Regions from separate parts of the Streptomyces sp. NPDC048338 genome, predicted to be linked through region 3. Evidence: riboswitches for the same ligand, from Rfam matches in the RefSeq annotation. Region 3 holds a riboswitch; each other region holds the start of a gene.
What was found. Region 3 has a riboswitch for cobalamin ahead of ACGFZF_RS18480 (hypothetical protein). Riboswitches for the same ligand answer to the same signal wherever they lie in the genome.
Positions count from the first base shown of each region.

Region 1: linked by a shared signal. The riboswitch ahead of metE (5-methyltetrahydropteroyltriglutamate--homocysteine S-methyltransferase) and the one ahead of ACGFZF_RS18480 (hypothetical protein) in region 3 are both predicted to bind cobalamin.
Region 2: linked by a shared signal. The riboswitch ahead of ACGFZF_RS26780 (ribonucleoside-diphosphate reductase subunit alpha) and the one ahead of ACGFZF_RS18480 (hypothetical protein) in region 3 are both predicted to bind cobalamin.

Region 1 is NZ_JBICYQ010000005.1:390,124-396,598, forward strand. Features, by position in the region: gene ACGFZF_RS15125 (YhgE/Pip domain-containing protein) at 1-1,235, opposite strand, end outside; gene metE (5-methyltetrahydropteroyltriglutamate--homocysteine S-methyltransferase) at 1,511-3,832, opposite strand; cobalamin riboswitch at 4,042-4,194, opposite strand; gene aspA (aspartate ammonia-lyase) at 4,326-5,735, opposite strand; gene ACGFZF_RS15140 (asparaginase) at 5,764-6,475, opposite strand, start outside.
Region 2 is NZ_JBICYQ010000012.1:148,803-155,277, reverse strand. Features, by position in the region: gene ACGFZF_RS26800 (hypothetical protein) at 43-1,023, shown strand; gene def (peptide deformylase) at 1,084-1,713, shown strand; gene ACGFZF_RS26790 (DUF2809 domain-containing protein) at 1,689-2,090, opposite strand; gene ACGFZF_RS26785 (ribonucleotide-diphosphate reductase subunit beta) at 2,091-3,107, opposite strand; gene ACGFZF_RS26780 (ribonucleoside-diphosphate reductase subunit alpha) at 3,107-5,473, opposite strand; cobalamin riboswitch at 5,601-5,739, opposite strand; gene ACGFZF_RS26775 (GNAT family N-acetyltransferase) at 5,780-6,280, opposite strand; gene ACGFZF_RS26770 (hypothetical protein) at 6,299-6,475, opposite strand, start outside.
Region 3 is NZ_JBICYQ010000007.1:237,072-243,546, forward strand. Features, by position in the region: gene ACGFZF_RS18465 (HNH endonuclease) at 1-317, opposite strand, end outside; gene ACGFZF_RS18470 (ABC transporter substrate-binding protein) at 560-1,672, opposite strand; gene ACGFZF_RS18475 (VOC family protein) at 1,992-2,369, opposite strand; cobalamin riboswitch at 2,592-2,774, shown strand; gene ACGFZF_RS18480 (hypothetical protein) at 2,816-3,106, shown strand; gene ACGFZF_RS18485 (GNAT family N-acetyltransferase) at 3,261-3,818, shown strand; gene ACGFZF_RS18490 (methylmalonyl-CoA mutase family protein) at 3,960-5,777, shown strand; gene scpA (methylmalonyl-CoA mutase) at 5,777-6,475, shown strand, end outside.

The DNA of each region.
Region 1 (6,475 bases), on a different contig from region 3:
GTCATCGCGAAGCCGAACAGCAGGGCCAGGACGGTGCCGAGCGCGATCATGATCCAGGCGCGGCCGAGACCGGCGTCGCCGCGGGCGTCGAAGTACAGGATCGCCCGCACCCCGTCACTGAGTTGGCGCATCGGTTCGAAGTACGACAGGAAGCGGTAGAACGCGGGGACGGCCTCGAGCGGCACGGTGGCGCCCGACGACGGCAGGCCGAGGACGATGAACACGAACATCGAGACCAGCTGGCCCACCCCGCCGAAGGCGGCGTTGATGGCCTGCACCCCGAGGCCGACCGCCAGCGAGGCGCAGTAGGAGTAGGTCCACAGCAACGGCAGATGGGTCGCGTCCATGCCGAGGATCACGACACAGGCGAGCATCACCAGCGAGACGCTGAGCACCGTGATGCCGGCGGTCATGGCCATCTTCAGCAGCAGCGTCTGCGTGCGGCTGATCGGCACGGTGGGCAGCCGGGCGTGCCAGGGGCCGATCTCGTTGTCGGCGTAGCCGAGGGAGGTGTCCACGGCGTTGTTGATGACGTTGGCGCCGAGGAAGCCGGCGAGGACGAGGAGCAGCGTGTAGTAGAACGCGCTCAGTCCGAGGCCGCTGTGGCCGCCCAGGGGATGGCCGACCTTGGTCACCACGTCCACCGGGTCGACGAGCAGCAGCCGGGTGGTGGAGGTCGTCGCGGCGCCGGTCGAGGCCGCCGTGAGGCGCTCGCCGATCGTGCGGGACGCCTGGTGGGCGGCCGCCGTGGAGATCTGGCTCGCGAGAGAGGAGCCGAGGCTGCCCTTGCCGGGATTGGTGAGCACCGTCATCGTCGGCCGGGCGGTCGCGTTCGCCGTGGTGAGCGCGGCGACCGACGCGGTGAAGTCGGCGGGGATGACGAGCGCACCGAAGATCTTCCCGGAGTCGAGCCGGTCCTGCGCCTCGGCGAGGGTGAGGGTCTGCCACTCGGCGGCGACGGTCTTCCGGTCGCCGGTGATCGCCCGGCTGATCTGCGTCCCGATGTTCTGCTGCTGCCCGGGCGGAGGGGCGCCCCGGTCGGCGTTGACGAGGCCGATGGGCAGGTTCCGCAGGTCGCCCTGGGGGTTGACGACGCCGCCCATGTAGAGGAGGGACAGCAGCAGGGCGAGCAGTCCCGTGAGGATCGTGGGCATCACCCACAACCGCGGACGACGCAGCAGGGTGCCGGCCCGGACCAGCGGACCGTCGTCCGGAGGGGTGCTCGGGGAGGTCATACTTCTCCGTCGGCTCTGGAACAGGTCGGCCCATGATGCGCGGCCCTCCGCCGGGAACCGCGCCGCCTCACCGTGGTTCCCCCCGGCCGGGGCAGGACGCTCGCCCGGAGAGGTGAAGCCACCCGGCGGCCCGGAACCGTACGACGTCCGGGAGGGTGCCGTACGACCCTCCGGGACGTCGTACGGCAGCGCCGCGGGGCGTACGGGTCCCGAGCCGGAGGTCTCGTACGAGGACCTCGGGTCCTCCGGCTCGGGACCCGGCGGGCATCCTGGTGTCAGGTGCCCGGCAGCTCCGCACGCAGCTCGCGCGCCGCCGCGACCAGGTTCTCCAGGGACGCGCGGGTCTCCGGCCAGGACCTCGTCTTCAGGCCGCAGTCGGGGTTGACCCAGAGGCGTTCGGCCGGGATCGCCTTCAGCGCTTCGCGCAGCAGCCCGGTCGCCTCCCGCGCTGACGGTACGCGCGGGGAGTGGATGTCCCAGACACCCGGGCCCGCCTCGCGCGGGTACGCGGCGGAGGCGAGCTCACCCGCCACGGCCATGTGGGAGCGGGCGGCCTCCAGGCTGATGACGTCGGCGTCGAGAGCGTCGATCGCCGCCAGGATGTCCCCGAACTCGGCGTAGCACATGTGGGTGTGGACCTGGGTCTCCGGTCGGACGCCGCTCGTGGTGAGGCGGAACGCCTCCGTCGCCCAGTCGAGATAGGCGGCGTGCCGCTCCGCCCGCAGCGGAAGCGTCTCGCGCAGGGCCGGCTCGTCGACCTGGATGACGGCGGTGCCGGCCGCCTCCAGGTCGGCGACCTCGTCGCGCAGCGCCAGGGCGACCTGCCGGGCGGTGTCGGCGAGCGGCAGGTCGTCGCGGACGAAGGACCAGGCCAGCATGGTGACCGGCCCGGTGAGCATCCCCTTGACCGGGCGCCGCGTCAGGGACTGCGCGTACGCGGTCCAGCGCACCGTCATCGGGTCCTGGCGCGAGATGTCCCCGGCCAGGATCGGCGGCCGCACGTACCGGGTGCCGTACGACTGGACCCAGCCGTGCCGGGTGGCGAGGTACCCGGTCAGCTGCTCCGCGAAGTACTGCACCATGTCGTTGCGTTCGGGTTCGCCGTGGACGAGCACGTCCAGGCCCGTCCGCTCCTGGAAGGCGACGACCTCGCGGATCTCGGCCTCGATCCGCGCCTCGTATCCGGCCGCGTCGAGCCGGCCCGCCCGCAGATCGGCGCGGGCCGCGCGCAGTTCGGAGGTCTGTGGGAAGGAGCCGATCGAGGTCGTGGGCAGCGGCGGCAGACCGAGCCCGGTCCGCTGGGCGGCCGCGCGCAGCGAGTACGGCTGGGGGCGCCTGAGGTCGGCTTCCCCGACGGCCGCCGCCCTGGCCCGGACCGCCGGATCGCGGGTCAGCGCGGACGTCGAACGGGAGGCGAGGGCGGCGCGGTTGGCGGCGAGTTCCGCCGCGATCGCCCCGGTGCCCCGGGACAGACCGCGGGCGAGGGTGAAGATCTCGCCGGTCTTCTGGCGGGCGAACGCGAGCCAGCGTGCCACCTGGGGGTCGATGCCCCGCTCGGCCGTGGCGTCGAGCGGCACGTGGAGCAGCGAGCAGGACGCGGCGACGTCGACCCGCCCGGCGAGCCCCAGCAGGGTGCCGAGGAGGGCGAGGGACTTCTCGTAGTCGTTGATCCAGATGTTGCGCCCGTCGACGACCCCGGCGACCAGGCGCCTGCCGGGCAGCCCGCCGACCGCGGCGAGGTCGTCGAGGTTGGCGGCGGCGGGGCCGGTGAAGTCCAGGGCCAGGCCGTCGACGGGGGCCTTCGCCAGGACGGGAAGCGCGGCGCCGAGCCGGTCGAAGTAGGAGGCGACGAGCAGCCGGGGCCGGTCGGTGAGCCCGCCGAGCTCGCGGTAGGCGTGGGCGGCCGCGTTCAGTTCGGCCGGGGTGCGGTCCTGGACGAGGGCGGGCTCGTCGAGCTGCACCCACTCGGCGCCCGAAGCCCGCAGGTCGGCCATGACCTGCGCGTACACCGGCAACAGCCGGTCGAGCAGGGTGAGCGGCCGGAAGTCGCCGGGGACGCCGGGAGCCGGCTTGGCCAGCAGGAGGTAGGTGACAGGGCCGAGCAGGACGGGCCGGGCGGTGAGGCCGAGCGCCCGCGCCTCGCGCAGCTCCGCGACCTGCCGTGCGGAGTCGGCGGTGAAGACGGTGTCGGGCCCGAGTTCGGGGACCAGATAGTGGTAGTTGGTGTCGAACCACTTCGTCATCTCCAGCGGCGCCACCTCCTGCGTGCCACGCGCCATCGCGAAGTAGCCGCCGAGCGGGTCGGCCGCGACGGCGGCCCGGTGGCGCTCGGGCACGGCGCCGACCATGACGCTGGTGTCGAGCACGTGGTCGTAGTACGAGAAGTCGCCGGTCGGCACCTCGGTGATGCCGGTGTCGGCGAGCTGCATCCAGGTGGCGCGCCGCAGGTCCCGGCCGGTCCTGTGAAGGGACTCGGCGTCGACCCGGCCCTGCCAGTAGCCCTCGACGGCCCTCTTCAGTTCCCGGTCCCGGCCGTGGCGGGGGTACCCGTACAGGGTGGCCGTCGCCGCGGCCCTTCGTGTCGCCCTTGTCGTCACGGAACTCTCCTTCGCGAGCGTGTCTCCATGCGTCCCGGCGACGGGACGAGGGCGCGAAGGGGTGCGTGGACGAACGGACCGTGGCCGCCAGCCGTGTCATGCCGGACGCATGCACATCGGTTCGGGGCGGCTCGCCCGCTCTGTACGCCGACCCGCCCTCGAGGTCACCGGGATGTCCGCGCGCGAACGGTCGCGCGCGGGCAACGGGCAGGTCTTCGGACTCGCGGGCACGCCCGCCTCTCTCCGAGGCGGACACCTAGTGGCCGTCGCTTCCCGGACCCGTACAGGTCCAGTGCGTATGACGGCGGTCGTTCCCACTCACCGCTGCGGGGCAGTCCCGGATTCCCACCGGGTTCCCTCTTGCGACGCGTCCCGTCTGGCGGACGGGCGCGAACCAGTTGCGCCCGCCACCCTAGTCGGCCCGCGAGCGGGTCCGCCGCCACGGAGGCGAGTTGGCCGGGAATCGCGGTCGGGCCGCCGGCGTTCGGGCTCCTTACCCGCGGTGCGGTGTCACGCCGGTCAGCCGCTCCGGGCTGAGCAGTTCGGCGATGCGTTCGGCGGGCAGCAGCCCCTTCTCCAGCGTGAGTTCGGCGACTCCCCGCCCGGTCCGCAGCGCCTCCTGGGCGATGGCGGTGGCCGCGGTGTAGCCGATGTGCGGGTTGAGGGCGGTGGCCAGGCCGATGGAGTTCCGCACGGTCGCCTGCAGCTGTTCGGTGTTGGCGGTGATGCCCGAGACACAGCGCTCCGCCAGGGTGAGGCAGGCGGCGCGCAGCGAGGTGATGCTCTTCGACAGGGCGTGCTGGATGACCGGTTCGAAGGCGTTCAGCTGGAGCTGGCCGCCTTCCGCGGCCATGGTGATCGTGATGTCGTTGCCGATCACCTCGAAGGCGACCTGGTTGACGACCTCGGGGATCACCGGGTTGACCTTGCCCGGCATGATGCTCGAACCGGCCTGCACGGCGGGCAGGTTGATCTCGTTCAGGCCGGCACGCGGTCCGGAGGAGAGCAGCCGCAGGTCGTTGCAGGTCTTGGAGAGCTTCACCGCCAGGCGCTTGAGGACACCGGAGAGCTGGACGAACGCCCCGCAGTCCTGGGTGGCCTCGATCAGGTTGGGCGAGGTCACCAGCGGCAGGCCGGTGATCTCGGACAGGTGCCGCCGGGCCGTCTCGGCGTAGCCGGCCGGGGCGTTGAGGCCCGTCCCGATGGCAGTGGCGCCGAGGTTGATCTCGTGGATCAGCTCGACGGCCTCGGCCAGCCGGTTGCGGTCCTCGTCCAGCATCACGGCGTACGTGGAGAACTCCTGGCCCAGCGTCATGGGCACGGCGTCCTGGAGCTGGGTGCGCCCCATCTTCAGGACGTCGCGGAACTCGAACGCCTTGGCCGCGAACGCGTCCTGGAGCACCGCCGTGGCCTGGAGGAGCCCGTGCACCGACGTGATCGCCGCGATCCGGACGGCGGTCGGGTACACGTCGTTGGTGGACTGGCTGAGGTTGACGTCCTCGTTGGGGTGCAGGTGCTGGTACTCGCCCTTGGCGTGGCCGAGGAGTTCGAGCGCGCGGTTGGCGACGACCTCGTTGGCGTTCATGTTCGTGGATGTGCCGGCGCCGCCCTGGACGACGTCCACCACGAACTGCTCGTGGAGCCGCCCGGCGCGGATCTCCCGGCAGGCGGCGACGATGGCGCGGGCCTTCTCCGGGGGCAGCAGCCCCAGTTCCTCGTTGGCGAGGGCCGCGGCCTCCTTGACCGCGGCGAGCGCCTCGACGAGTCGCGGGTACACCGAGATGGGCAGGCCCGTGACGGTGAAGTTCTCCTGGGCGCGCAGCGAGTGGATGCCCCAGTAGACCTCGGTGGGCACCGCACGTTCGCCGAGGAGGTCGTGCTCGCGGCGGGTGGGGTTCTGCATGGTGTGTCCGACCTTCGGTTCTTCGGCGTCAGCGGAGCGCGGCGTGCTGCCGGGCGGCGGGGGAGGCGTGGGCGCCGGAGAAACGAGAGCCCGACCCGCCGGCAGCCAGGGCAGGTTCCGCGCGGGTCGGGCCGTTCAGGAGGTCGCGCAGCAGGGCGTCACGCCGGCCCGGGGCGACGTCGGAGAGCAGGGTCGCGACGAGGGCCATCCGGGCCTGACCGGCCCGCAGCGTGCCCGTGAGCACCGCGCCCGCCGCGACCAGGTCCACGGCGCCGCCGCCGGTGTACATCTCGGCGACCGGGCCGGAGTGCACCCGGGTGGTCAGGGCCACCAGGACCCCCTGGGAGACGGCCTCGGCGACCGCCTCGGCTATCTCGGGAGTGGCGTTGCCCGCACCCGTGCCGACCAGCACGATGCCCTGCGCGCCCGCGGCGACCGCCGCGTTCAGGAGCAGCGGGTCGCCGTCGCTGTGGTGGGTGACGATGTCGACCCGCGGGAGGGTGCCGGGCCCCTCGGCCGTGGCGGCCCGCGGAAGCGCGAGCGGAGCCGGGCGGTCCGGCCGGCGGCGGACGTCCACCCGGGCGAAGCCGACCTTGCCGAGGCTCTGCTCGGAGGGATCGGCGAACGCGGCGGCGGCCAGGGTCTGCGCCTTCACCGTGCCGCGCGCGGCGTGGACCACGCCGTCGAAGACCACCAGCACCCCGAGTCCGCGCACGGACGCAGCGACCTGGAGCGCGTCG
Region 2 (6,475 bases), on a different contig from region 3:
TGGATGCGAACAAGAGGGTGAAGCGACCGGCAGGCGGGAATCGTGAGGATCTTCGGGAAGGTACGGCATCGGCCCTCCGCCTCGTGGCGGCAGGCCACCGACCGCGCGTTCACGCTGATCGGCGACGGCCGGTACGAGGACGCGGGCGCGCTGCTGACACGCGCGGCGGATCTGGAGCCCTGGCTCTCGGAGTCCTGGTTCAACCTGGCGCTGCTGCACAAGTTCCGGCACGACTGGGAGCAGGCCCGGGCCGCGGGGCTGCGCGCCGTCGCGCTGCTCGACAAGGAGACCGGCGCTCCCGACTGGTGGAACGTCGGCATCGCCGCCACCGCCCTGCAGGACTGGCCGCTCGCCCGCCGCGCCTGGCAGGCGTACGGGCTGAAGGTCCCCGGTGCCTCCGCCGGGACGGGCGAGCCCGCCGGTATGGAGCTGGGCAGCGCGGCCGTACGGCTCTCGCCCGAGGGCGAGGCGGAGGTCGTGTGGGGCCGCCGGCTCGACCCGGCCCGCATCGAGGTGCTCTCCATCCCGCTGCCCTCCTCGGGCCGCCGCTGGGGCGAGGTCGTGCTCCACGACGGCGTGCCCAACGGCGAGCGGACCACCAGCGCCGGCCCCTCGTACCCCGTCTTCGACGAGATCGAGCTGTGGGCGCCGTCGCCCGTCCCCACCTGGGTCGTCCTCCTGGAGGCCGCCACCGAGGACGACCGGGACGCCCTGGAGAAGCTCGCCGCCGACGCCGGTTTCGCCGCCGAGGACTGGTCCTCGTCGGTACGGCTGCTGTGCCGCGCGTGCTCCGAGTCGACGATGCCGAGCGCGGAGGGGGAGGGCGAGCACCTCGACCCGCACGACCACAGCGAACCCGGCCACCCCGGGCCGCTCGGCCACCGCTCGCCCGGCGAGCTGTGGGTCCCCGAGCGCGAGTGCGGGATCGCCGCGCCGGCCGGACTGGTCCGCGGCCTGCTCGACGGCTGGGTCGCCGACAGCCCCGACAGTCGTGAGTGGCGGGATCTCGAAGAAGTCTGCTGACCACTGCCCGTAGGCTGTACGCGACCATCGACTGGGGTTCTGAGGAAGGCGTGCGGCGGAATGGCGCAGCAGGAGACTGACGAGCAGATCAACGACGGGTTCGTCGTCGACACGGAGGACTGCGAGGCGCGCGAGCTCGCGTACCGCGAGCGGGGGACGTCGCGTCCGATCACGGTCGTGGGCAACCCCGTGCTCCACAAGGAGTGCAAGGACGTCACCGAGTTCGACGACGCGCTCGCGACGCTGATCGACGACATGTTCGCCAGCCAGCGGACCGCCGAGGGCGTGGGCCTCGCCGCCAACCAGATCGGTGTGGACCTCAAGGTCTTCGTCTACGACTGCATGGACGACGAGGGCGTGCGCCACGTCGGCGTCGTCTGCAACCCCGTCCTGGAGGAGCTGCCGGCCGAGCTGCGCGCCCTGGACGAGTCCAACGAGGGCTGCCTCTCCGTGCCGACGGCCTACGCCGAACTCGCCCGCCCCGACTACGCGGTGGTCCGCGGCCAGGACGCCCAGGGCAACCCGATCAAGGTCCGCGGCACCGGCTACTTCGCGCGCTGCCTCCAGCACGAGACGGACCACCTGTACGGCTACCTGTACATCGACCGGCTCTCCAAGCGCGACCGCAAGGACGCCCTGCGCCAGATGGCCGAGGGCACCCCGCGCTACCCGGTCGTCGCCAACGACTGATCCGCGTCGGCACGCGGGCGCACGGCGCGGTGGACGGCCCAGCCGACCACCGCGCCGATCGCGTACCAGAGCAGGTCCGGCGCGTTGAACGACGTGCCGAGCACCAGCCGGGCGAGCGCGGAGCGCGCCGCCAGCTCCGCCGGGACCCCCGTCAGCTGGAAGAACTCCACCGCCACGCTGAACCCCAGTGCGATCCCGGCCGCCACGGCGGGCCGGACCCGCGGCGCGAGCAGCACCACCAGCGTCAGCACCAGCACCGTGTAGAGGGCGTCCCCCGCGTACTTCGCCACGACGCCCGACGCCGCGGACCTGATTCCCAGGCCCGCGGCGACGGTGAGCAGGGCGGCGGCGCCGGCCGCCACCCGCGTACGGATCACTCAGAAGTCCTCGTCGAGGTCCACCGAGCCCTCGACCGCCACCTGATAGGCGGACGGGCGGCGCTCGAAGAAGTTCGTCAGCTCCTGGACGCCCTGCAGCTCCATGAACGCGAACGGGTTCTCGGAACCGTACACCGGGGCGAAACCGAGGCGCGTCAGGCGCTGGTCGGCGACGCACTGGAGGTACTCGCGCATCGACTCGGTGTTCATGCCCGGCAGGCCGTCGCCGCACAGGTCGCGGCCGAACTGGAGCTCCGCCTCGACGGCCTCCCGCAGCATGGCGGTGACCTGCTCCCGGAGCTCGTCGTCGAACAGCTCCGGCTCCTCCTTGCGGACGGTGTCCACGACCTCGAACGCGAAGTTCATGTGCATCGTCTCGTCACGGAAGACCCAGTTGGTGCCGGTGGCCAGGCCGTGCAGCAGGCCGCGCGACCGGAACCAGTACACGTAGGCGAAGGCGCCGTAGAAGAACAGGCCCTCGATGCACGCGGCGAAGCAGATCAGGTTCAGCAGGAAGCGACGCCGATCGGCCTGCGTCTCCAGCCGGTCGATCTTCTCGACCGAGTCCATCCACCGGAAGCAGAACTGCGCCTTCTCCCGGATGGAGGGGATGTTCTCCACGGCGGCGAACGCGGCGGTGCGGTCGTCCGGGTCGGGCAGGTAGGTGTCGAGCAGCGTCAGATAGAACTGGACGTGCACGGCCTCCTCGAAGAGCTGCCGCGACAGGTACAGGCGCGCCTCGGGGGAGTTGATGTGCTTGTACAGCGTGAGCACGAGGTTGTTCGCGACGATCGAGTCACCGGTCGCGAAGAACGCCACCAGCCGGCCGATCATGTGCTGCTCGCCGGGGGTGAGCTTGGCGAGGTCGGCGACGTCGGAGTGGAGGTCGACCTCCTCCACCGTCCACGTGTTCTTGATCGCGTCCCGGTAGCGCTCGTAGAAGTCCGGGTACCGCATGGGCCGCAGGGTGAGCTCGAAGCCCGGGTCGAGGAGGTTCTTCTGTTCGTTCGCGCTCATTACTGGCAGGCCTCGCAGGACTCGGGGTTTTCCAGGGAGCAGGCGACCGCGTCGGGGTCGGCGACCTGCTGGACGGGGATGGTTGCGGCGGCCGTCGACGCCTGGGCGGCGCGGGCGATCCGGGTCGCCGGGCGGGACCGCAGGTAGTACGTGGTCTTCAGACCCTGCTTCCAGGCGTACGCGTACATCGACGACAGCTTGCCGATGGTCGGCGTCTCCATGAACAGGTTCAGCGACTGGGACTGGTCGAGGTACGGCGTCCGGGCCGCCGCCATGTCGATCAGACCGCGCTGCGGGATCTCCCAGGCCGTGCGGTACAGCTCGCGCACCTCGGCCGGGACCCAGGTGAAGCCGGCCACCGAGCCGTTGGACTCGCGCAGCGCCTCACGGGTCTGCGCGTCCCAGACACCGAGCTTCTTCAGCTCGTCGACGAGGTACGAGTTGACCTGGAGGAACTCACCGGACAGCGTCTCGCGCTTGAAGAGGTTGGAGACCTGCGGCTCGATGCACTCGTACACACCGGCGATCGAGGCGATCGTCGCGGTCGGCGCGATGGCGAGGAGCAGCGAGTTGCGCATGCCGACGGCGGCGACCCGCTCGCGCAGCGCGGCCCAGCGCTCCGGCCAGGTGAACTCCACGCCGTAGTGGTCGGGGTGCAGGACACCGCGGGCGGTGCGGGTCTTCTCCCAGGCGGGCAGCGGGCCGTTGCGCTCGGCGAGGTCGGCGGAGGCCTCGTAGGCGGCGAGCATGATCCGCTCGGCGATCCGGGTGGAGAGCGCCTTCGCCTCGGGGGAGTCGAAGGGCAGCTTCAGCCGGAAGAACACGTCCTGGAGGCCCATCGCGCCCAGGCCCACCGGACGCCACCGGGCGTTGGACCGGCCGGCCTGCTCGGTCGGGTAGAAGTTGATGTCCACGACACGGTCGAGGAAGGTGACGGCCGTGCGGACCGTCGCGTCGAGCCGCTCCCAGTCGATGTCGCCGGTCGCCAGGTCCACGAACGCGCCGAGGTTGACCGAGCCCAGGTTGCAGACCGCGGTCTCGCCGTCGTCCGTGACCTCCAGGATCTCCGTGCAGAGGTTGGAGGAGTGGACCGTGTGGCCCGGCTCCGCCGTCTGGTTGGCCGTGCGGTTCGAGGCGTCCTTGAAGGTCATCCAGCCGTTGCCGGTCTGGGCGAGCGTCCGCATCATCCGGCCGTACAGGTCACGGGCCGGCATGGTCTTGCGGGCCAGGCCCTTCGCCTCGGCGGCGCGGTAGGCGGCGTCGAACTCCTCGCCCCACAGGTCGACCAGCTCGGGCACGTCCGCCGGGGAGAACAGCGACCACGGGGCGTCGGCGTTGACCCGGCGCATGAACTCGTCCGGGATCCAGTGCGCCAGGTTCAGGTTGTGCGTGCGCCGGGCGTCCTCGCCGGTGTTGTCGCGCAGCTCCAGGAACTCCTCGATGTCCGCGTGCCAGGTCTCCAGGTAGACGGCGGCGGCGCCCTTGCGCCGGCCGCCCTGGTTCACGGCCGCGACGGAGGCGTCCAGCGTCTTCAGGAACGGCACGATGCCGTTGGAGTGCCCGTTGGTGCCGCGGATCAGCGAACCGCGGGCGCGGATGCGGGAGTACGACAGGCCGATGCCGCCCGCGTGCTTCGAGAGACGCGCGACCTGGTGGTACCGGTCGTAGATGGAGTCCAGCTCGTCCAGCGGAGAGTCGAGCAGGTAGCAGGACGACATCTGCGGGTGGCGGGTGCCGGAGTTGAAGAGCGTGGGGGAGGAGGGCAGGTAGTCGAGCCGGCTCATCAGGCCGTAGAGCGCGGTGACCTCGTCCAGCGCGCGCGTCGAGTTGTCCTCGGCGAGCCCGGCGGCCACGCGCAGCATGAAGTGCTGGGGCGTCTCGACGACCTTGCGGGTGATCGGGTGGCGCAGCAGGTAGCGCGAGTACAGGGTGCGCAGGCCGAAGTAGCCGAAGCGGTCGTCGCCGGCCGGGTCCACCGTCGCGTCGAGCGTCGCGCCGTGCAGCCGGACGAACGCGGCCGTACGGTCGGCGATCAGACCCTCGCGGTGGCCGACGGCGACGGAGGCCGAGAAGCACACCGCGCCCTGACCCGCCGCCTCGTCGGCGATGGTGATCGTCAGGAGCCGGGCGGCGAGCCGGGAGTACGCGGGGTCCTCGGCGATCAGGCCGGCGGCCGCCTCGGTGGCCAGCTCGCGCAGTTCCGCCTCGTCCGAGCCGGCGCTCCGGCCGCGCAGCGCGGCGGCGGCGACCTTGCCGGGGTCGGTGTCGGGGAGATCGGCGGTGAGGTCGGTCAGGATCCGCAGCAGCACGGTCCCGGGTCCGTCGCTCTCGATCGCTGCGGCCGGATCGGCGGGCGCGATGGTCACGTGGGGGCTCTCCCTCGCTCGGCTCGGGGCCGGCGGGGGAAGCGGGCAGCCGGGCACCCGTACGCAGGGTGCGCCGCGCCACCGGCCCACTCCGCGAGGCCCGGACGTCTGTGACACCCGGAACGGACGGACCGGGCGCACTGTCGGCAGGTCTTCGGACTCACCTGGCGGATGAAAACGCCATAAGCACACCGTTGCGGGACAGTTCCGGACTTGCACCGGATTCCCCTGCGGCGACAGCGAGCACGAGCATACATGTGGGGGGCGCCCCTGGAGACACCCCCCACATGTTGTGTCGTTCCGTGCTCAGAGCTCCAACGCGTAGGTGTGCAGGGGATCCATGTCGGCCAGCGGGCTCCAGTCCCGGTCAGGGGTACGGACGAAGCCCGCCCGCTCGTAGATCCGGTGCGCGGCGGACATGCGCGACTGGGTGGAGAGCACCAGCCGCCGGCATCCCGGTGTCCTGCGCGCCCGCTCCACGCAGGCCCGGACGAGGGCCTCGCCGACGCCCCGGCCGCGGGCGCCCTTCGCCACGGCGAGCATCCGGAACTCGGCCTCGCCCTCGCGCGCGATGTCGGCCCACTCCCCGCCGGCGACGAAGGTCACGCCGCCGAGCACCGTGCCGGCGCGGTCCACCGCCACCAGCACCTCCGCTTCCGCGGCCCGCCGGGCCACGTTCCGCAACAGGCGCAGGTAGTCGTCGTCCTCGCCGAAGTCGAGGTGCCCGTCGTCGAGGAAGGCCCGCGCGGTGACCTCGCCGAGGGCGTCGTACTCCTCGGGCCGTACCGCCCTGATGGTGAAGTCCATCCAGGCAGTGTGCCGCGCTCAGCCGCTCGCGCCCACTCCGTTGTCGGGGGCTCCGTCGCCGACCGGTGGCAGGTCGCCGCGCTCGACGGGCCCGCTCCCGCTCGTCCGCCGCGGCAGGACCGCGTCCAGTTCGGCGTCGTCGGCGCGGTGCGCCTCGGCGGCGGCCTCCCGCAGCAGGTCCTTTCCCACGGACAG
Region 3 (6,475 bases):
TAGGACAGCCATTCCCCCTCCCCGAGCTTGCACCCCGCGGCCACGGGCGGCGCCTCGGTCGCCTCGGCCAGCAGGACCTCCGCCCGGGTGTCGCAGCCGTCGGCAGGGTCCAGGCCGGTGTTCCAGTAGGTGAAGGCGTCGCGGGTGTATCCCGCGCGGGACTCCTCCGCGATCGTGAGCCGGTCCAGCGCGAGGGACAGTTTCATCACCTCCGCCGCGGGCTCGGGGGCCGGGGCCCCGAAGGCGGGGGAAGGCGCGGCGAGCGGGGGCAGGGCGAGAGCGAGTGCGACGAAGCCGTGAGCCATGTTCTTGATCATGGCCTCAGGCATATCGCGCCCTGCTCCACGTCGTGGAGCGCCCGGGCGGCCGGTCGGCCATCCGGAGGAGCGCGTTCACCGGAGAACCGTTCCAGCCCGGCGCTGCCCGGCGCCTGCTCTCAGGGCCGGGACCTGCCGGAACCGGAGGCGCTGAACCCGGCGGCACCGTGGAGCGAGGGTGGACGAGAGGTCCCGGGCTGCCGAGTTCCGCGGACCTCGGCAGTCCGGTCCTCCGTGCTCGCTCAGCCGGTGTGGAGGATCCGGAAGCGATCGGGTCGCCGGGGGTCGCGGTCGACGACCTGGACGGGTGGCCAGGCCCACTGCCAGACGTCGACGCCCGGCGGGCGGGAGAACCGGATCGGCCCGCGGGTGCCTTCGACGGCGAGGTGGGGCCAGGAGCCGGCGAGGCCGGACCGGTCCGTGCCGTGCGAGCGCAGCGCGGCGGCGAGGACGGTCACCGTGTCGTAGCCCTCGAAGGCGACGAAGGAGGGCGCTTCGGGCAGCTGCTCGCTCAGGGCCTTCTCGACGCGTGCGCCGAGTGGGCCGAGGCGCTCGGGCAGGTAGCGCAGGAAGGGGATCGCGGTGCCGTCGTCGCCGAGCAGGTCCGCCCATTCGGTGAACTCCGGCTGCCCGGCCGGAGCGCCGATCAGGAGGTCGGTGAGGCGTCGGTCGCCGCGGACGGCCCGGACGATCGGCACGGCCGGGTCCGGGTGGCCGACCAGGAGGAGGAGGGCCGTCGCACGCGCGTCGACGAGGGCGTCGCAGACGTCGGCGGCGGCGAGCGAGCCCATGTCCAGTTCGACGACGGCGCCGCCGTGCGGAGCGAGGTGGTCACGCAGAACGCGGGTGCCGGAGGCCCAGTAGACACTCGGCTGGGTTGCTACGGCGACGCGCGTGTGGCCCGCCCCGAGGAGGAAGTCCGCGTAGATCCGCCAGCCGTGGGACTGCGCCGGGGCGAGGCGCGCCACCCGTTCCGTCGGCCGGTCGGTGAGCGCGTCGAGCACCGCCGACGAGCAGAGAAACGGCAGGCCGAGGGCGTCGGCCCGGGCGGCAGCGGCGCGAGCCACGACGCTGTGGTACTCCCCCGCCAGGGCGACCACGCCGAGGTCCGCCAACTCCTCCACGGCCGCCGCTGCCTTCTCCGGGTCGGCCGCGGTGTCCCGGACCAGCAGCTCCAAGGGCCTTCCGCCGATCCCGCCGGCGTCGTTGGCGTCGCGAACGGCCAGTCGGAGTCCGGCGAGCACGTGCCTGCCCGCCTCGGCCCAGCCGGGCCGGGACAGCGGGACGAGAACGCCGATCAGGACGGAGGGCCCGTCCGCGTGCTCCCGGCCGGGCGTCGATGGTGGCGTGTTCATGCGTCGGCGTCTCCCTGTGGCGATGCGGTCGTGCCCGGATGGCGTGGTGGCAGGGCCTGGTCGTCCGCGCTCGTTCCGGCCGACCGTGGCGGGCGCGCAGCTGGACGATCACGGCGGACATTGCATCCACCGTCCTCGCGTCTCGGCAACCCCTTTACTCGTCCGCCGAACTGCCGTACCGCACAGGTCCTTTGACCGGCGACCGTTCTCCGGCGTCCGACGCGGCCCGGCCTCGCGACCGGAGAGGCCGGTGCCGCGGGTCCCCGCCCCGACCCGGCTCGTCCCCCGGGCCGTGCGCTCCGCTCGCGGCGGCTCGTGCCTACAGGGGCCGCAGCCGGGAACGCAGGAGGCAGAACTCGTTGCCTTCCGGGTCGGCCAGGACGTACCAGCTCTCGTCACCGGTCTGGCCCACGTCGGCCGGTTCGGCGCCGAGTGCGAGCAGCCGCTCCAGCTCGGCGTCCTGGTCCCGATCGGTGGCGTTGACGTCGATGTGGAGGGGAAGCTTCCCGACCCGTGGGGCGCTGCTGGGGCTCAGGACGAGGGTGGGCAGGCCGGTACCGTCGCCGGGCGGCCCGATCTCGATGCTCCCGTCGTCCTCTCTGTCCAGTTCGACGTAGCCGAGGACCTCGCTCCAGAACACGGCGAGCCGCTCGGGATCGGCGGCATCGATGACCAACTCGCTGATTCGGCATGCCATGCGGGCCAGTGTACGGAGGCGGCCGCGGGGCGGGCGAGGCGCTGGAGGCGGGCTGATCGCGCCGTGACGCGGGGGCGGACCGGCAGCCGCTCACGACGGCACCGCGACCGGCGGGGCAGCGCGCCCTCCCGCTGCGGTTCAGGGAGGGGCATCCCGCCCGGGGGCGCGATCGGCCTCTCCGCGGAGACCGCCGTCACACCGCCTCCGCCTGTCCGGGGTGTTCGCGTCCTGACAGAATGACGCCGCCCGAGCGATGGCGACCGAGGAATCCGGTGTGAATCCGGTGCGGTCCCGCCACTGTGACCGGGGAGCGACTTCCATGCGTGGTCACCGTCCGCGGGCGGGAAGGCCGGGAGGAGTGTCGATCCGGGAGCCAGGAGACTCACGTCGTCGCGATCTCGCCGACACCGGGGCGGATCTCCCCGGAGGAGAGTGGTGACTTCGCCATGCCCGCGACCCTCGACACGAGTCGTGCCCCTGCCCCCGCCGGCCTCACGGCCGCGCCCTCGGCCGGGGCTTCGCCCGCCTGTCTCCCCGCCCGCGGCGCCGTGGGCGCGGGCGGCGCGCCGCGGACCGGGGCGACCCGGGAGGCCGGGCGGGTCGGCGTCGACCGGGCGCCGCACGGGACCCGGCCCGACGCCGTGACGCGCGGCGGCATCCTCGCGGGAATCTCCCGGCCCGGCCGGCGGACCGCCGTCGTCACCGGCTTCCTCGACTGCCGCGCCTGCCGCGCCTGAGCGCCCGGCCGCCCCGCGGCGCGGGCCCGGGCGCGGATGACCCGGCCCCCGGCGCCCTTGCTTCCGGGCGGCCCGGCGCGCCTCCCGAGGCACGAGGGCGGCCCCCGCCCGGTGCGCGACGTCGACCGACCCCCACGACAGAAGGACGCGGTTCATGGACATCACCACAGAGGTCTACCCCGGCGAGGCGGCGCTCCGTCTCGTGGACGAGTTCGACCATCTGCGCCGGCTCGCCGCGCGCGGACGGGTGCCCGAGCAGGACGACCGGCACGCCAGGGAGTTGCGGGCCCGGATCGCCGAGCAGGCGCGGACGCCCGGCTTCCTGGCGGTGACGGCGCGGGCGGACAGCCTGCTGTGCGGGTTCGGCACGGCCACCCGCACCCCGGTGCCGTATGCCGGCGACCTGTTGCCGGGGGACCACCGCGCGCAGGAGTGGCTCGCCGGAGCCGTGCAGGTGTCCGACCTGGTGGTCGCCCCGGCGGCCCGGGGCCGCGGCGTCGCCACGCGGATCCTGGACACGCTGACGGTGCCGGCGCTCGACGACCGGGTCTGGGTGGCGCCCGACCACCGGGACGGCGCGGCGCTGGCCTTCTTCCGTCACCGGGGCTGGCGCCAGACCGTGTTCCCCGGTCCGGGCGCGGGCCCGTCGCGCGCGCTGTTCCTCGGGCCGCGTCACCCTTCGCTCGCCGGGAAGCCCGTGATGGGCTGCTGAGGTGCGCCGCCGCGCCGTCTCCGCGCGGCGGATCGGGCGACCAGCACGGGAGGCGGTTCGCGATCAAGAGCGTCCCGGAGAGGTCAAGGTCACAGCTGATCACCCTGCTGCTCCTTTGTGCACCTGGCCTAGCATCCGGACATGACTGTGCTGCCTGAGGACGGCCTCGTGCTGGCCGCCGACTTCCCCGCAGCGACCCATGCGCAGTGGCAGCGCCTCGTGGCGGGCGTACTGAGCAGGTCGGGCAAGGACGTCCCCGATACCGAAGCCGAGGAGGCGCTGTCCACGGCGCTGGAGGACGGCCTGCGGGCCCGTCCGCTCTACACCGCGGACAGCCCCGCCGCCGACGCCGGCCTGCCCGGTTTCGCCCCGTTCGTCCGAGGCGGGCGGGCCGAGGGCAACACCGCCGGCGGCTGGGACGTGCGCCAGCGCCACCGGACCGCCGATCCCGATGCCGTCCTCACGGACCTGGAGAACGGCGTCACGTCGCTGTGGCTGTCCGTGGGTCCGGCCGGCATTCCGGTGACGGAGCTGGACCGGGCTCTCCGGGGCGTCTACCTCGACCTGGCCCCTATGGTCCTGGACGCCGGTGCCGAGACGGCGGCCGCGGCGCAGGAACTGCTCGGGCTCTACACGAGCCGCGGTGTCGCCCCCGAGGCGGCGCGCGGCAACCTGGGCGCCGACCCGCTCGGCACGGAAGCCCGCACCGGCTCCGCCTACGACGGTGACGGGTTCGCCGCCACGGTCGCGCTCGCGCGGCTGAGCGCCGAGTCGTACCCGGGGCTGCGCGCCCTGACCGTCGACGCCCTGCCGTACCACGAGGCCGGCGGTTCGGCGGCGCAGGAGCTGGGCAGCTCGCTCGCCACCGGCGTCGCCTACCTGCGGGCCCTCACCAACGGCGGCCTCACGATCGAGCAGGCGCTGGGGCAGCTGGAGTTCCGCTACGCGGCCACCGGCGACCAGTTCCTCACCATCGCCAAGCTGCGGGCCGCGCGCCGGCTGTGGGCCCGTGTCGCGGAGGCGTGCGGATCGCCCGCGGCGGGCGCCCAGCTCCAGCACGCGGTGACCTCGCCGGTCATGATGTCCGCGCGCGACCCGTGGGTGAACATGCTGCGGACGACGGTCGCGACCCTCGCGGCCGGAGTCGGCGGCGCCGAGTCGGTGACCGTCCTCCCCTTCGACCACGCGCTGGGCCTGCCGGACGCCTTCGCGCGCCGCGTCGCCCGCAACACCTCGAGCATCCTCATCGATGAGTCCCACCTGGCGCGGGTGATCGACCCGGCCGGCGGCTCCTGGTACGTGGAAGCCCTGACCGACGAACTCGCCGAGGCCGCCTGGGACTTCTTCCAGGAGATCGAGCGGACGGGCGGCCAGGCGGCTGCCCTGCGCTCGGGCACGCTGAAGGAGCGGCTCGCCGCGAACTGGGCCGAGCGTTCCAGGGCGCTGGCCAAGCGCCGCGAACCGGTCACCGGCGTCAGCGAGTTCCCGCACCTGGCGGAGAAGCCGGTGGTGCGCGAGCCGGCGCCCGCCGAGCCGGACGGGGGCCTGCCCCGCGTCCGGCGCGACGAGGCCTACGAGGCGCTGCGCGCCCGCTCCGACGCCCACCTGGCGGCGACTGGCTCGCGGCCGCGCGTCCACCTGGTGGCCCTCGGCCCGGCCGCCGCGCACACGGCCCGGCTGACGTTCGCCGCCAACCTCTACCAGGCGGGTGGCATCGAGCCCGTCACCGACGGGTCCTTCGAGGAGAGCGGCGCCACGGAGGTCTGCCTCTGCTCCAGCGACGCCCTGTACGAGGAGCGGGCCGAGACCGAGGCGGCGGCCCTGCTCGCCGCCGGCGCCCGGCACGTGACCCTCGCCGGCCGGCCCGGCTCGTACGCCGGCGTCGACAGCTATGTCTTCGCGGGATGCGACGCGATCGCCGTCCTCTCCGCCACCCTCGACCGCATGGGAGTGTCCTGATGGGAATCCCCGACTTCACCGGGATCGACCTCGGATCCCCCTCTCCGGCCGGCAGTGCCGAGGAGTGGCGCGCCGCCGTCAAGCGGGCGTCCGGCGGGGACGACCTGCTCTGGGAGACGCCCGAGGGCATCGCGGTCAAGCCGCTGTACACCGGCCGTGACCTGGAGGACGTCGACTTCCTCGGTACGTACCCGGGCGTGGCGCCGTACCTGCGCGGCCCGTACCCGACGATGTACGTCAACCAGCCGTGGACCATCCGCCAGTACGCCGGCTTCTCGACCGCCGAGGAGTCCAACGCCTTCTACCGGCGTAATCTGGCCGCCGGCCAGAAGGGCCTGTCGGTCGCCTTCGACCTGCCGACGCACCGCGGCTACGACAGCGACCACCCGCGCGTGACCGGCGACGTCGGCATGGCCGGCGTGGCGATCGACTCGATCTACGACATGCGCCAGCTCTTCGACGGCATCCCGCTGGACAAGATGTCGGTGTCGATGACGATGAACGGCGCCGTGCTGCCCGTCCTCGCCCTCTACATCGTGGCGGCGGAGGAGCAGGGCGTCTCCCCCGACAAGCTCGCCGGGACCATCCAGAACGACATCCTCAAGGAGTTCATGGTCCGCAACACCTACATCTACCCGCCGAAGCCGTCGATGCGGATCATCTCCGACATCTTCGCCTTCACCTCGCAGCACATGCCG